Desulfofalx alkaliphila DSM 12257: one gene and its partner. Each later gene encodes a partner of the first gene's protein in a complex. Links are inferred from orthologs where the notes say so. Each region holds a gene or a part of one and is shown in the gene's direction. Other genes may lie near its edges.

Evidence for each region.
Region 2: the proteins of uvrA (region 1) and mfd are in contact, whole or in part, in a crystal structure (PDB 4DFC), measured with the Escherichia coli proteins. The link is inferred for Desulfofalx alkaliphila DSM 12257 from one-to-one orthologs.

What each region holds. Positions count from the first base shown.
Region 1 is NZ_JONT01000017.1:26,224-33,117, reverse strand. What follows is about bases 2,231-5,643. They hold uvrA (excinuclease ABC subunit UvrA), read left to right. Parts: upstream 2,231-2,602; coding sequence 2,603-5,443; downstream 5,444-5,643. Other genes in these bases: BR02_RS0109965 (ABC transporter permease), read right to left, coding at 5,440-5,643; uvrB (excinuclease ABC subunit UvrB), read left to right, coding at 2,231-2,488. Also shown: BR02_RS0109980 (sugar ABC transporter substrate-binding protein), read left to right, coding at 1-347; more of uvrB, read left to right, coding at 494-2,230; more of BR02_RS0109965, read right to left, coding at 5,644-6,645; BR02_RS0109960 (ABC transporter permease), read right to left, coding at 6,642-6,894. UniProt on the Escherichia coli protein: The UvrABC repair system catalyzes the recognition and processing of DNA lesions. UvrA is an ATPase and a DNA-binding protein. A damage recognition complex composed of 2 UvrA and 2 UvrB subunits scans DNA for abnormalities.
Region 2 is NZ_JONT01000015.1:48,716-56,308, forward strand. What follows is about bases 1-4,112. They hold mfd (transcription-repair coupling factor), read left to right. Parts: upstream 1-366; coding sequence 367-3,912; downstream 3,913-4,112. Other genes in these bases: pth (aminoacyl-tRNA hydrolase), read left to right, coding at 1-233; BR02_RS0109410 (peptidylprolyl isomerase), read left to right, coding at 3,972-4,112. Also shown: more of BR02_RS0109410, read left to right, coding at 4,113-4,979; spoVT (stage V sporulation protein T), read left to right, coding at 5,136-5,696; bifunctional methyltransferase/pyrophosphohydrolase YabN, read left to right, coding at 5,766-7,271; BR02_RS0109425 (HU family DNA-binding protein), read left to right, coding at 7,378-7,593. UniProt on the Escherichia coli protein: Couples transcription and DNA repair by recognizing RNA polymerase (RNAP) stalled at DNA lesions. Mediates ATP-dependent release of RNAP and its truncated transcript from the DNA, and recruitment of nucleotide excision repair machinery to the damaged site.

The sequences.
Region 1 (6,894 bases):
GGCTGATCGATCAGGACAATCTTTATCTACTGCAGGATAGGATGGAGGATATGAAGGACATGAAAGATCAGCAGGGCCGGCAGGAGCAGGGTGAAAAGCAAAATAAGGACGGCGAAAAGCAAAAGCAAAACCAAGACCAAGGCCAGGCCCAAAACCAAGAGGGGGGCCAGCAGCAAAGCACCCTGCGCATCACCACCAATGACGGCAAGGTGGTGGAAGTTCAAATAGATGGGGAAATTCAAAGCATTGAGGCCCAGCCCCAGAACGGTGGGGGACAGCAAGCGGGGCAAGAACAAGGTGGGCAAGGGCAGGGCGGCAGCGACAGCGGCAGTGGCAGTGGCAGCTAGAAATTACCAGTGACAAAGCATAACAAAGCAAATGCCTTGATTTCCGCAGATTTGCGTGATTTCAAGGCATTTGACCTCTATGATATAATTTTCATGTATTTATGGGAATAAGGTGTTACTTTTATAGTAAGAAGGTGATTATTAAGATGGCCTTTCAGTTAAAATCTAACTTTTCACCCAAGGGCGACCAGCCCAAGGCCATTGCTCAACTGATTGATGGATTGGAGCAGGGTTTAAAGCATCAAACACTTTTGGGGGTTACCGGCTCAGGCAAAACCTACACCATGGCCAACGTCATTGCCAAGGTGAACCGGCCTACACTGGTGCTGGCCCCCAATAAAACCTTGGCCGCCCAATTGTGCAGCGAGTTTATGGAGTTTTTTCCGAACAATGCGGTGGAATACTTTGTTAGCTACTATGACTACTATCAGCCGGAAGCCTATATTCCGCAAACGGATACTTATATTGAAAAGGACAGCAGCATTAACGACGAAATAGATAAACTGCGCCACTCTGCCACCTGCGCCCTTTTTGAGCGGCGGGACGTTATTGTGGTGGCCAGTGTGTCCTGTATTTATGGTTTGGGCAACCCGGAAGAATACAGCAAGCTGGTGCTGTCCCTGCGCAGCGGGGGAATCTATGACCGGGATGCCATTTTACGCAAACTGGTGGACATCCAATACGACCGCAACGATCTTAACTTTACCCGGGGTACCTTCCGGGTGAGGGGGGACGTCATTGAGATTTTCCCCGCTTCGGCCACCGAAAGGGCGCTGCGCATAGAGATGTTTGGGGATGAGATAGAAAAAATGGTTGAATTTGATGTGCTCACCGGGGAGATATTGGGCCGGCGCAGCCACATTTCGGTTTTCCCGGCCAGTCACTTTGCCACCTCCCAAGAGAGGATGGAGCGGGCCATTGTGACCATTGAAGAGGAGCTGGAAGAGCGGCTCAAGGAGTTGAGGGATGCGGGGAAATTGCTGGAAGCCCAGCGATTGGAGCAGCGCACCAATTATGACATTGAAATGATGCGCGAGGTGGGCTATTGCAACGGAATTGAAAACTACAGCCGTCATCTCACCGGCAGGGCACCGGGGGAACCCCCTTACACCTTGCTGGATTTCTTTCCCGACGATTTTTTAATGGTAATTGACGAATCCCACGTGGCCATACCCCAGGTGGGGGCCATGTATGAGGGTGACCGCTCCCGGAAGATGAGCCTGATAGAACACGGCTTTAGACTGCCCTCGGCCTTGGACAACCGTCCCTTAAAATTTTCCGAATTTGAGGAGCGGGTGGGCCAGCGCATTTACGTAAGCGCCACACCGGGCCCCTACGAAAGGGAACACAGCGATGCGGTGGTGGAGCAAATTATTCGACCCACCGGCCTGGTGGATCCGGAAATATTTGTGCGTCCCACCCGGGGTCAAATTGACGACTTGTACGGGGAAATCCGTCTGCGGATAGAGCGGGATGAGCGGGTGCTGGTGACTACGCTCACTAAAAAAATGGCCGAGGACTTGACGGACTATTTTAGGGAAATGGGTATCAAGGTGCGCTACCTGCACTCGGACATCAATACCATCGAGCGGATGGAAATACTGCGGGACTTGCGTTTGGGTGAGTTTGACGTGCTGGTGGGCATCAACCTGCTGCGGGAAGGTTTAGACCTGCCGGAGGTAAGTTTGGTGGCCATTTTAGATGCCGACAAGGAAGGCTACCTGCGCAGCGAACGCTCTTTGATCCAGACCATCGGCCGGGCCGCAAGAAATGCCCAGGGCAAGGTAATAATGTATGCCGATAAAATTACCAAGTCCATGGAAAAGGCCCTGGGCGAAACAGAGCGGCGCCGCCAAAAGCAAATTGCCTATAACAAAGAGCACAATATTGTGCCCCAAACCATTCGCAAGGCTGTGCGGGAAATCATCGAAGCCACCAAGGCGGCAGAGGAGCCGGCAAAATACACCGCCGGCAGCAAGGTGGATAAGATGAGCAAGAAAGACCTGAAAAAGCTCATTGCCGACCTGGAAAAAGAAATGAAAGAGGCAGCCAGGGAGCTGGAGTTTGAAAAGGCAGCCCAATTGAGGGATGCCATCATTGAGCTGAGGTTAAGGCTGCGGGGCGTGCCCAAGGAATTATAGGTTTATGCGGGGTTTAAAGCTGTAAAATTTGCAGGGTTTTAGAACAAACGTTCTTGTTATTGCTGTGCCAGCCGGTTATAATTGTATTAGACCTAATTGATGGAGGAATTTTTAATGCTTGATAAAATTGTGGTTAAGGGCGCCCGGGTTCATAACCTGAAGAACATTGATGTGGAAATACCGCGGGATAAACTGGTGGTTATCACCGGTCTTTCCGGCTCCGGTAAAAGTTCCCTGGCCTTTGACACCATTTATGCCGAAGGGCAGCGCCGCTATGTGGAATCTCTTTCGGCCTATGCCCGGCAGTTTTTAGGACAAATGAGAAAGCCCGATGTGGACTACATTGAAGGCTTATCCCCGGCCATATCCATTGACCAAAAAACCACCAGTCAAAACCCGCGCAGTACGGTGGGCACAGTGACAGAAATTTACGACTACCTGAGGCTCTTGTATGCCAGGGTGGGCAGGCCCCACTGTCCCAACTGCGGCAAGCCCATCACCCAGCAAACGGTACAGCAGATGGTTGACCGGTTAATGGAACTGCCGGAGAGAACCAAAATACAGCTGCTGGCCCCGGTGGTGCGGGGTAAAAAGGGTGAGCACCTCAAAGTTTTGGAGGATATTAAAAAGAGCGGTTATGTGCGGGTGCGGATTGACGGCCAACTGCGGGAGTTAACCGAAGAAATAAAGTTGGAAAAAAACAAAAAACACACCATTGAAGTGGTGGTGGACAGGCTGATAATTCGAGAGGGCGTTGAAAAACGCCTGGCCGATTCACTGGAGACGGCCCTAAAGACCGGCGGAGGCCTGGTGCTGGCTGACGTGGTGGACGGCGAACCCCGGATTTTCAGTGAAAATTTTGCCTGTGTGGACTGCGGCATCGGCATCAGCGAAATCACCCCCCGGCTCTTTTCCTTCAACAGCCCCTTTGGTGCCTGTTCCCTTTGCACCGGCCTCGGTACCTATGAAGAAGTGGATGCCGAATTGATAATACCCGATAAGAGCAAATCCATCAAAGAAGGAGCCATTGAAGGGTGGATAAAGAGTGCCAGCGGCCTCAGATATCTGGAGACGGTGGCTGACCACTATGGCTTTAGCTTGGATGTGCCGGTGGAAGAAATGAAAAAGGAAGATTTAGACATCATTCTCTATGGCAGCGGTAAGGAAGAAATAGAGTTTAGCTACCGGGACAGGTTTGGCAAAGTCCGCAAATACCGGACAGCCTTCGAGGGTGTGGTGAACAACATCGGCAGGCTGTACCAGGAAACGGCGTCGGAGTGGCGCCGGCGGGAGATGGAAAAGTATGTTACCGTTAAAAGCTGCCCGGCCTGCGGTGGGGCCCGCTTAAAGCCCGAAGCCCTGGCGGTGCTTATTGGCGGTAAAAATATTATTGAAGTTACCGGTATGACGGTGCTTAAGATCCGGGAGTTTTTTCAAGAGGTTGATTTCACCGAGCGGGAAAAAGTGATTGCCAGGCAAATACTAAAGGAAATTAACGAGCGCTTGGGTTTCTTGGTAAACGTGGGCCTGGACTATCTGACCCTGGATCGGATGGCCAGCACCCTGTCCGGCGGCGAAGCCCAGCGCATCAGGCTGGCCACCCAAATTGGCTCCGGCCTAATGGGTGTCCTGTATATTTTAGATGAGCCCAGCATCGGCCTGCATCAGCGGGACAACATGAGACTGCTGCGCACCTTGGAACGCCTGCGGGATATGGGCAACACCTTAATAGTGGTGGAACACGATGAGGACACCATTTTGGCTGCCGATCATGTTATTGACATTGGCCCCGGTGCCGGTGAAAGGGGCGGCTTGGTGGTGGCAGAGGGCAGGCCGGAGGACATCATTAACAATGAGCAGTCGGTGACCGGGCAATACCTCAGCGGGCGCAGGGCAGTTCCGGTGCCGGAGATACGCCGCCAATCCAAGGGTGAAGAAATAAGGATTATCGGGGCAAAAGAACACAACTTAAAGAATATTGATGTTGCCATCCCCTTGGGGGTATTTACCTGCATTACCGGCGTCAGCGGTTCCGGCAAAAGCACCCTGATAAATGAGGTGCTGTATAAACGGCTGGCCCAAAAGCTGCACCGGGCTAAAAGTCGCCCCGGCAAGCATGATGATATACTGGGCATTGAATACCTGGAAAAGGTGATTGATATTAACCAGGCCCCCATTGGCAGAACGCCCCGGTCTAACCCGGCCACCTACACCGGCCTGTTCACCTATATTAGGGAATTGTATGCCCAGCTGCCCGAGGCCAATTTGAGGGGTTACAAACCCGGGCGCTTTAGTTTTAACGTAAAGGGTGGGCGCTGCGAGGCCTGTCAGGGTGACGGTATTATTAAGATCGAGATGCACTTTTTGCCGGACGTATATGTGCCCTGTGAAGTGTGTAAGGGCCACCGCTATAACCGGGAAACCCTGGAGGTTAAATATAAGGGGAAGAATATTTCGGATGTGTTGAATATGACGGTGGATACGGCGGTGGAGTTTTTTAAGAACATCCCCCGCATTCACCGGAAGTTACAGACCCTGCAAGACGTGGGGCTGGGATACATTCGCTTGGGTCAGCCGGCCACTGAACTTTCCGGCGGAGAAGCCCAAAGGGTAAAACTGGCCACCGAGTTGTCCCGCCGGGGCAATGGCAGGACCATGTACATTTTGGACGAACCCACCACCGGCTTGCATGCCGCCGACATTCACCGCCTGCTGCAGGTGCTGCACCGCCTGGTGGACAACGGCAGCACAGTGGTGGTAATTGAGCACAACCTGGATGTTATTAAAACAGCGGATTATATCATTGATTTGGGTCCCGAAGGGGGAGACAAGGGCGGCCAAGTTATAGCCGCCGGCAGCCCGGAAGAGGTGGCCCGGATAGAACATTCCTACACCGGTCAGTTTTTAAAACCGGTCTTGGAAAAAAGCAGGGCGGACAGGATTGTCCGCCGCTAGAGACAGTTACCCTTTGTGGGTACTGAGCTTTGGCAGTTTACTGAAAGGTCGCCGGTTTTCGGCGGCTTTCTTTTTTTGTCAAAGGTCAGTGCAAAAAAGAGTGTTAAGGCTGCCATGGCCGATAGGGCCAAAAGGTTGGGCAGTACATGGGCCAGGCCCAGCTCTTTAAGGGTTACCATTCTAAAGCCTTCGGCCATCCAGGTGAAGGGCAGCAGTTTGGCCAGGCCGTTAATTGCCGCCGGGATATGGGTTTTAGGCCAGGTGAAGCCTGAAATCATAAAGATGGGGAAGGCCATTGGCAGCAGGTATCTGGTAACCTGCAGTGAATTGGGGGCGTGCAAGGAAATAAAAAATCCGGCGGACACAATAAAGAGGTTAAACAAGAGGCCCAATAGAAATACAAGGGCCAGGGAGCCGGCAACCTTAGCCTGCATGATGTTGGCGGCTATCCACAGGAGCAGGCAGTAATTGACGGTGTTGGCAACAAAGTAGGGTAAACACTTGCCCGCAAAGATTTTCCACCGGGCTATGGGTGAACTTAAAAACTGTATCCAGCTGTTTTTTTCCTTTTCCCGGGTTACCGTTAGGCTGCTGGTGAGCAAACCCACCTGGTGAATAATCATAATTAAGATACCCATAAACAAGAAATTAACATAGCTGTAGGTGGGGTTATACCACACCTCGTAATTTAGCGAAATGCTGTCTAAGGTATTTGCAATTTCATGTTCGGCCATACCCATCCCGGCCAGGTAGGCGGCGCTGTGCCCGGCGTTAAAATCGGTTATCACATCCAAGGCGTTTTTTCTTACGTTGTAGCCCCAAATTAAGTTTGAACCGTCGTATACAATTAAAACTTCATTGCTGCGGCGGTGGGCAAGATCGCTGCTGAAACCCTCGGGTATCACTATTCCCGACCGCACAGTGCCCTGTCTCATGGCTTCTTCCAATTGGGGATAGGTCTGTATTTGGTCAAGGACTTTAAAATAGGGGCTGTTTTTGTAGGCGGTGACTATTTCCCGGCTGACGGTGGAATTGTCTAAGTCCACCACGCCGGTGGGAATATCCTTTAGCACCCCTGAGATAAAGGCCGCGCCAAACAAGGCGGCATAAAACAAGGGTACCGCAGCAACCAGCAGCAGTAAAATATGGTCCTTTAGTATATGGCGCACCTCATAGTAGGCAATGTTTAAAACTTGCTTCATCCCAATAACCTCCTCACCGGTCCGCCGGTTACAATTGCCGCCGCACCGTAACAAATGACAGCAATCAGTGCCAGTGCGCCAAAGAAGGGCAGCATAAACTCCCAACCGGGGTCTTTAAAGGTTAAATAGTTTAAACCTTGGAAAAACCAGGTTTGGGGCACTATTTTAACGGCCGTTTGCAAAAAGGGGTGCATTGCTTCCAGAGGCCAGGTGTAGCCGCTGACCACAAAGGAAGGCAGGGCTGTGGCC
Region 2 (7,593 bases), on another replicon or contig:
CCGGCGGCCACAACGGCATGAAATCTATTATTGCCCACTTGGGCACCAATAACTTTCCCCGCATTCGTATTGGCATCGGTCGTCCCGCCGTGGATGCCGTCAATTATGTGCTGGGCAAATTCTCTACCGAAGAATGGGACCAAATGGAAAAAACACTTGCCTTGGCGGCGGAGGCGGCAGAGGCCTTGGTGATGCATGGTATTAATACCGCCATGAACAAATATAATGGTTAATATATAAGCTCTCTGTTGCCAATTATTGACCGTCAGCAAGAGGGTAATATATAATGGGAGTGCCTGTTATGACTCAAGATAATGTTACAAAAGGAGTGAGAGGGCTTTAGCAGTTGCTAAAGTCCTTTTTGTGATGGAAAACATGGAGGCTATGAAGAAGACTGCACTGACCGGCTTGTTAAAACCCCTGGAAAGGCTGCCGGAATTTAACACTTTAATAAAGTCTATCAAGGCCGAAGCCAGCCAGCAAATGGTCTTTGGGCTCAGTGGCACCCAGCAGGCCCTGGTCATGGCCGGTGTAATTGCCCTAAAAAAAGGGCCCATGCTGGTAATTACCCCCACGGAAACGGAAGCAAACACCTTGGTCGATGATTTAAAAGCCCTTTTACCCGGGCGCCGGGTGGTTACCTACCCGGTATGGCAGCCCATGCCCGTTGAGGTGCTGTCGCGCAGTGTGGATGTTATTTCCCAACGGCTAGAGGTATTGGAATTGCTGGCAAAGGATCATAATCCGGTGGTGGTGGCCCCGGTGGAATCCGTTATGCGCAGGCTGGTGCCCCTAGAGACCTATAAAAAACAGCGCCAACTGCTAAAACCGGGCGATCAGGTGGATCTGCAGCGGCTGCAAAGGTTTTTAGCGGCCATTGGCTATGAGCGGGCAGAGATGGTGGAAGGCCTGGGGCAATTTTCTGTCCGGGGCGGCATCCTTGACATCTATCCCATGACCGGAAGGGAACCGGTGCGCATTGAGCTGTGGGGAGACGAAATAGACTCCATTCGCACCTTTGATGCGGTTTCCCAAAGATCGGTGGAGAACTTATTTGAAATAGAAATAACCCCCGCCAAGGAAACGGTGCTCACTGAAAAAAGCTGGTCTGAGGGGCGGGAGCGAATACGGTCAGACTACCAAAGCCAACAAAAGAGGCTGTTTAGAAGTGCCACGGTGGATGCCCAACACCAATTGGCCGCCCAGGTGGAATCTTGGTTAAGTCGGATGGAGCAGCCGGTTTACTTTGAAGGCATTGAACAATTACTGCCCTACCTTTACCCCCGCGTGGCAAATATATTGGACTATTTGCCGGCGGGGGCCTGTGTGCTGGTGGATGACCCCATCCGCACCAAAGAGGTGGCAGAAACAATACAAAAAGAGCGGGCGGAAATCCATGGTGAACTCTTGAGTAAGGGTAAGGTTTTGCCTGCCCAACACGGGGTTTATTTGGAATGGCGTCAGCTTTTAGAGCGGATGGAAAAGAGAAACTGCCTGCACTTCTCCTTCTTGCCCCGCAGTGCCCATCATCTGAAAATAAGCAATATAATAAATTTTACCGCCAAGGCCATGCACCCCTTCTTAGGCAACACCGATGTTCTCAGTGAAGAAATAAAACACTGGCGGAGAAAAAATAATTCGGTGGTGCTGCAGGTAAGCAGTGACCAGCGGGCGAAAAACTTACTGGAGACCCTAAAGGAAAACCGGATAGATGCTGTTTACCTGGATCCTTTAACCGACCAGGTGGTGCCGGGCAATGTAATTATTACAAAGGGACAACTTTCCGCCGGCTTTGAACTGCCCGGCGCCCGCCTGGTGTTAATTACAGAAAAGGAGATTTACGGCCAGCGCAAGAGACCTAAATACAGGCAGCAAAGGACCGATAACAGGTTTGCCCCCTTTGAAGATCTAAAGGTTAACGATTATGTTGTCCATGTTAACCACGGCATTGGCAGGTATTTGGGGGTTACCACCTTAGACATCGGCGGCATACAGAGGGACTATTTAATTGTTAAATTTGCCGGTGATGATAAGGTGTATGTGCCCACGGATCAGGTGGGGCTCTTGCAGCGCTACCTCGGCAATGAAGGGGTAACGCCTAAACTTTCAAAATTAGGCGGCAGTGAATGGAACAGGGCCAAGGGCAAGGTGCGCCAAGCGGTAAGGGAAATGGCCGAAGACCTTTTGCGCTTATATGCTAAAAGACAGGCTTCAAAGGGTTATGCCTTTGGGGAAGATACCGTGTGGCAAAAGGAATTTGAAATGTCCTTTCCCTATGAAGAGACCCCTGATCAGCTAAAGGCCATTCAAGAGGTCAAAAAAGACATGGAAGCCCCCAGACCCATGGATAGGCTGCTGTGCGGCGATGTTGGTTACGGTAAAACAGAAGTGGCCCTGCGGGCGGCCTTCAAGGCGGTAAACGAAGACAAGCAAGTGGCGGTGCTGGTACCCACCACCATCTTGGCCCAACAGCACTACAACACCTTCCGGGAAAGATTTGCCCCCTACCCAATAAATATTGAGGTGCTGTCGAGGTTTAGAACCCCTAAGGAACAGCGTCAGGTGTTGGCCGGCCTAAAGGATGGTACGGTGGATATAGTTATTGGCACACACCGCTTGGTGCAGGCCGATGTTAAATTTAAAGATTTGGGCCTCTTGGTGGTGGATGAGGAACAGCGCTTTGGGGTTGCCCACAAGGAAAAACTGAAGCAACTGCGGGAGACGGTGGATGTGCTGACCTTGACGGCCACCCCAATTCCCCGCACCCTCCATATGTCGCTGGTGAAGGTGCGGGATACCAGCCTGCTGGAAACTCCCCCGGAGGAGCGGTTTCCGGTGCAGACCTATGTGCTGGAGGAAGACCCCATTATGATCAGGGAGGCCATTAAGAGGGAAATCAACCGGGGGGGACAGGTCTATTTTGTTCATAACCGGGTTGCTGAACTGGATACCGTGCACAAGTGGCTTAGGGAATTGGTGCCGGAGGCCCGTTTTGTGGTGGCCCACGGTCAGATGAAAGAGGACCAATTGGAGCGGGTAATGCTGGACTTTATGGAGGGCCGGTATGATGTGCTGATATGCACCACCATTATTGAAACGGGCTTGGACATTTCCAATGTAAATACTCTAATAGTAAAGGATGCAGACAAGTTTGGCCTGGCTCAATTATACCAACTGAGGGGCCGGGTGGGCCGCACTAACCGCCTGGCTTACGCCTACCTAACCTTTAGAAGGGAAAAGGTGCTTACCGAGGTGGCAGAAAAGAGACTGTCAGCCATTAGGGAATTTACTGATCTTGGCTCCGGTTATAAAATTGCCATGCGGGACCTGGAAATCAGGGGTGCCGGAAATATTTTAGGTGTAGAGCAGCATGGCCATATTGCCGAGGTGGGTTTTGACTTATACTGCCGCATGCTGGAGGAGGCGGTACAGGAAGCCAAGGGTGAGGTAATAGAAAAACCCCTTGCAACGGCAGTTGAGCTGCCGGTGGATGCTTATATACCTGAAGACTATATTAAAGAAGCCGGCCAAAAGGTAGAAATTTACCGCCGCCTTGCTGAAATAAAAAGTCTGGAAGAGCTGGCGGAATTGGAAGATGAGCTGATGGATCGGTACGGGGAATTGCCGGAGCCTGTGCAGCGCCTATTGATGGTTTGCCGGTTGAGAGTTATGGCCGCCAAACTTAGGATTAAATCCATCACCTACCAAAGGGCTGTTTATCGATTTGCCTTTGGTCCGGAACCGCCCCTGGATGCAGGGAAGCTGGTAAAATTAGGGGAGCTTTATCGCAACAGGCTTAAATTTAATAACCTGGGCGATGAATTTGAAATCCAATTGAAGTCCAGGGACCTAAAACAGGTTGATGTGGGTTCCCTAAAAATGTTAATGGACTTTATTAAGCAAATAGCTTAATGTGTAAATTGTAGTTTCTTGGGTTTAGGCGGTTATTTTAGAATGAAGGGAGTATTGGCATGAAAATTTTTAATGCAAGGCGCTTATTTATTATCTGCATGGCGGTATTACTGCTTATTACAGTGGGATGTGGCCAAAAGCAGCGGGTGGCGGCCACCGTTAACGGTGAAGAGATCAGTATGGAACTGTTTGACAAAAGGCTGGCCCTGGTTAAAGAAAATCTTGAGCAGCAGGGGTTGAGCTTTGAAAGCGATGAGGGGAAAGAATACGAGGCAACCCTTAGGGAGCAGGTGCTCAATGAATTAATTGATGCGGCCTTGATACGCCAGCAGGCAGAGGCACAAGGGGTGCTGCCCACTGAGGACGAAATAAATAAGGAGATTGAAGCAATTAAAGCCTCTTACCCTTCCGAAAAAGAGTATAAGAAAGCTTTGAACATGTTTTATAAGGACGAGGGGGAGCTTTATCAAGATATCTTAACGGCCCTGGCAATGGAAAACTTATACCAAAAAATAACAGAGGATGTAAAAGAGATTAGTGAAGAGCAAGTCAGGGAATACTACCAGCAAAATAAAGCTCAATTCACCACACCGGAACAGCTGGAAGTGAGGCATATTCTTTTCTATGTAAACGAAGATGAAAACCCAGCCATTCCTGTGCAGCGCAGTGAAGAGGAAGCCAAGGCTTTGGCCGTTGAGGTAATTGAAGAGTTAAATCAAGGCAGGGAATTTGCACAGCTGGCACAAGAAAAATCTGAAGATACCGGAACCAAAGAGGAAGGGGGTATCTACGTATTTTCACCGCAGGCCGGAATGACAGATCCTGATTTTGCCAGGGCAGCGGCAAACCTCTCCAAGGGTGAATATACAAAGGAACCGGTGCGAAGCCAATTTGGCTATCATGTTATTAAGCTGGATAAGGTTGTACCGGCTAAAGAGGCTCCCTTTGAAGAGGTAAGGGCACTGATTGAAACAAATTTGTTTGAACAGAGCAAGCAGGAATTTTTTGTTGAATTCATGGATGATGTAAGGGACAAGGCAGAGATAAATAAAGAAGCTTTGGTATAAAGTGACATTTCGGCAAAAAGATAGACAAACCCCTAAAAGCCGAAAATTATTTATCAACATTGGTAAAATATGAATAAATGCAAACCTCCGGTTATATACTAACACAGAAAGTTATTTCGCGTGAATCATGCAGAAAAAAGGAGGGAAGGGAAATACATGAAGGCAACGGGAATAGTTCGTCGTATAGATGATTTGGGAAGGGTTGTAATACCAAAGGAAATCCGTAGAACGTTGCGTATCAGAGAGGGCGACCCATTAGAAATTTTTGTGGACAGGGAAGGCGAAGTGATCCTAAAGAAATATTCTCCCATTGGCGAGCTGGGCGATTTTGCTAAAGAGTATGCTGATTCTTTGCACGAGGCCTTGGGGCATATAGCCTGTATAGCGGATAGAGATACCATTATAGCAGTGTCCGGTGCACCAAAGAAAGAGCTGCTAAACAAACCTGTGGGTCCGGCGGTGGAAAAGGTAATGGAAGACCGGAAAGCCATTATAGTAAATGACCCTGCGGAGGATCCCCACTGTAAAGAGGGTGCCATAATTGATGACGGTGAGTGTAAATACTCCTGTGTGGTAATTGCACCCATCATCTCCGAGGGCGATCCCATTGGCGCGGTGATTCTTGCCTCCAAGGAGAGCGATGTCAAAATGGATGAAATGGAATTAAAATTAGCGGAAACAGCGGCAGGTTTTTTAGCCAAACAAATGGAACAATAGGAAAGGAGGCCATGGGCCTCCTTTAAATATTTAAGGTATCAAATGTATTAAATTATCGGTGGTGGGCTAATGAGCGGTAACAAAATAACTATTGCCGGGCTGGGGCCGGGAAGCAAAGACTTTTTAACCCTGGGGGTCATTAAAGCTTTGCAAGAATCCCCGCGGATATTGCTGCGCACCAAGGTGCATCCGGTGGTGCCTTATTTGCAGAGCCAGGGGATTGTATTTGAATCCTTTGATAAATACTATGAAGAGGCCGCAAACTTTCAGGAGCTCTACAGGCAGATTGCCCATAGGGTGCTGCTGGAAGCCCGGAAGGGTAAAGTCTTATACGCGGTGCCGGGGCACCCGCTGGTTGCCGAGGATACGGTGCAGTTAATAATGGCCGGAGCCAAGGAGCAGGGTATTGAGGTGGAAATTTTACCCGGTGCCAGTTTTTTAGATGCCATTTTTAATGCCATCCCCTATGACCCCAATAGGGGTTTGCAGGTGTTGGATGGGTTGGCGCTGGGGGAAAAAAGGCCCGACGTGACGGTGGCCGCAGTCATTACACAGGTATATTCCCCCCTGGTGGCCGCCGAAGTGAAGCTGACCTTGATGGACTACTACCCGGACGATCATCCCGTGGTGCTTATTCGGGGGGCGGGAATTCCCGGTGAAGAAAGGCTGGCACCAATGCCCTTGTATCAAGTGGACAGGCATCAGTGGGTGGATCACCTAACCAGCCTTTTTGTACCGGCCCTGGCCAAGCCGGCAGGTAAAAATAAGGATGGGTGTGTATATCCTTTAGATCCTTTGGTAAATGTAATGGCAACACTGAGATCCGACGGCGGTTGCCCCTGGGACAAGGAGCAGACCCATCAGAGTTTAAAACCGTACCTGGTGGAAGAGACCTACGAGGTGATGGAGGCCCTGGACACAGCTGATGCGCATAAAATATGTGAGGAGTTGGGAGACTTACTTTTACAAATTGTTTTCCATGCGCAAATAGCCAGGGAAAAAGAGCAGTTTAACATTAATGATGTGGTAGAAGCAATAACGGAAAAAATGATTCGCCGCCATCCCCATGTCTTTAGCGACCTTAGCTTGCGGACCAGTGATGAGGTTTTGGTAAATTGGGATAAGATTAAAGAGGAGGAGCGGCAGGGCGAGGGGGCAAAGTCCTTATTGGACAATATACCAAAGGGCTTGCCTGCCCTGGCAAGGGCCGCCAAACTGCAAACCAGGGCAGCCCGGGTGGGCTTTGATTGGCCGGATTATACCGGTGCCCTGGAGAAGGTTAACGAAGAAATTCTTGAGCTTTGTAAGGCAATTGAAGACAAGAAAAAGGAAGAAATTGCCTCTGAACTGGGAGACTTGCTGTTTGCAGTGGTTAACCTGGGCAGGCTGCTGGATGTAGATGCTGAAGGGGCCCTTAACGGCACAAACGGAAAGTTTGTGCGCCGGTTTCAGTACATAGAAGAAAAGGCCCGGCAAGGGGGGAAAGACCTAAAAAACATGACCCTGGAGGAGATGGATTACTGGTGGAACAGTGCCAAGGGTTTGGAAGGCAAAAAAGATGGGAAAAATAATTAATAAATTGCAGGAAATGTTTGTTAAGCGGAAGGAAATAAGCGTGTTTTATCGAAGTGTTCATGGAATTTATGGAAATTCATGATGAATTCTGGAGGAGGTATTTTTAGTGAACAAGGCAGAGTTGATTTCTAGCGTTGCAGAGAAAACGGAACTGACAAAAAAGGACGCCGAAAGGGCAGTTACTGCAGTGCTGGAAAGTGTTACAGAGGCGTTGGCGTCGGGCGACAAGGTACAACTGATTGGCTTTGGCACCTTTGAAATCAGGGAGCGTGCAGCGCGCAAGGGCCGCAACCCACAAACCGGTGAAGAAATAACCATTGCC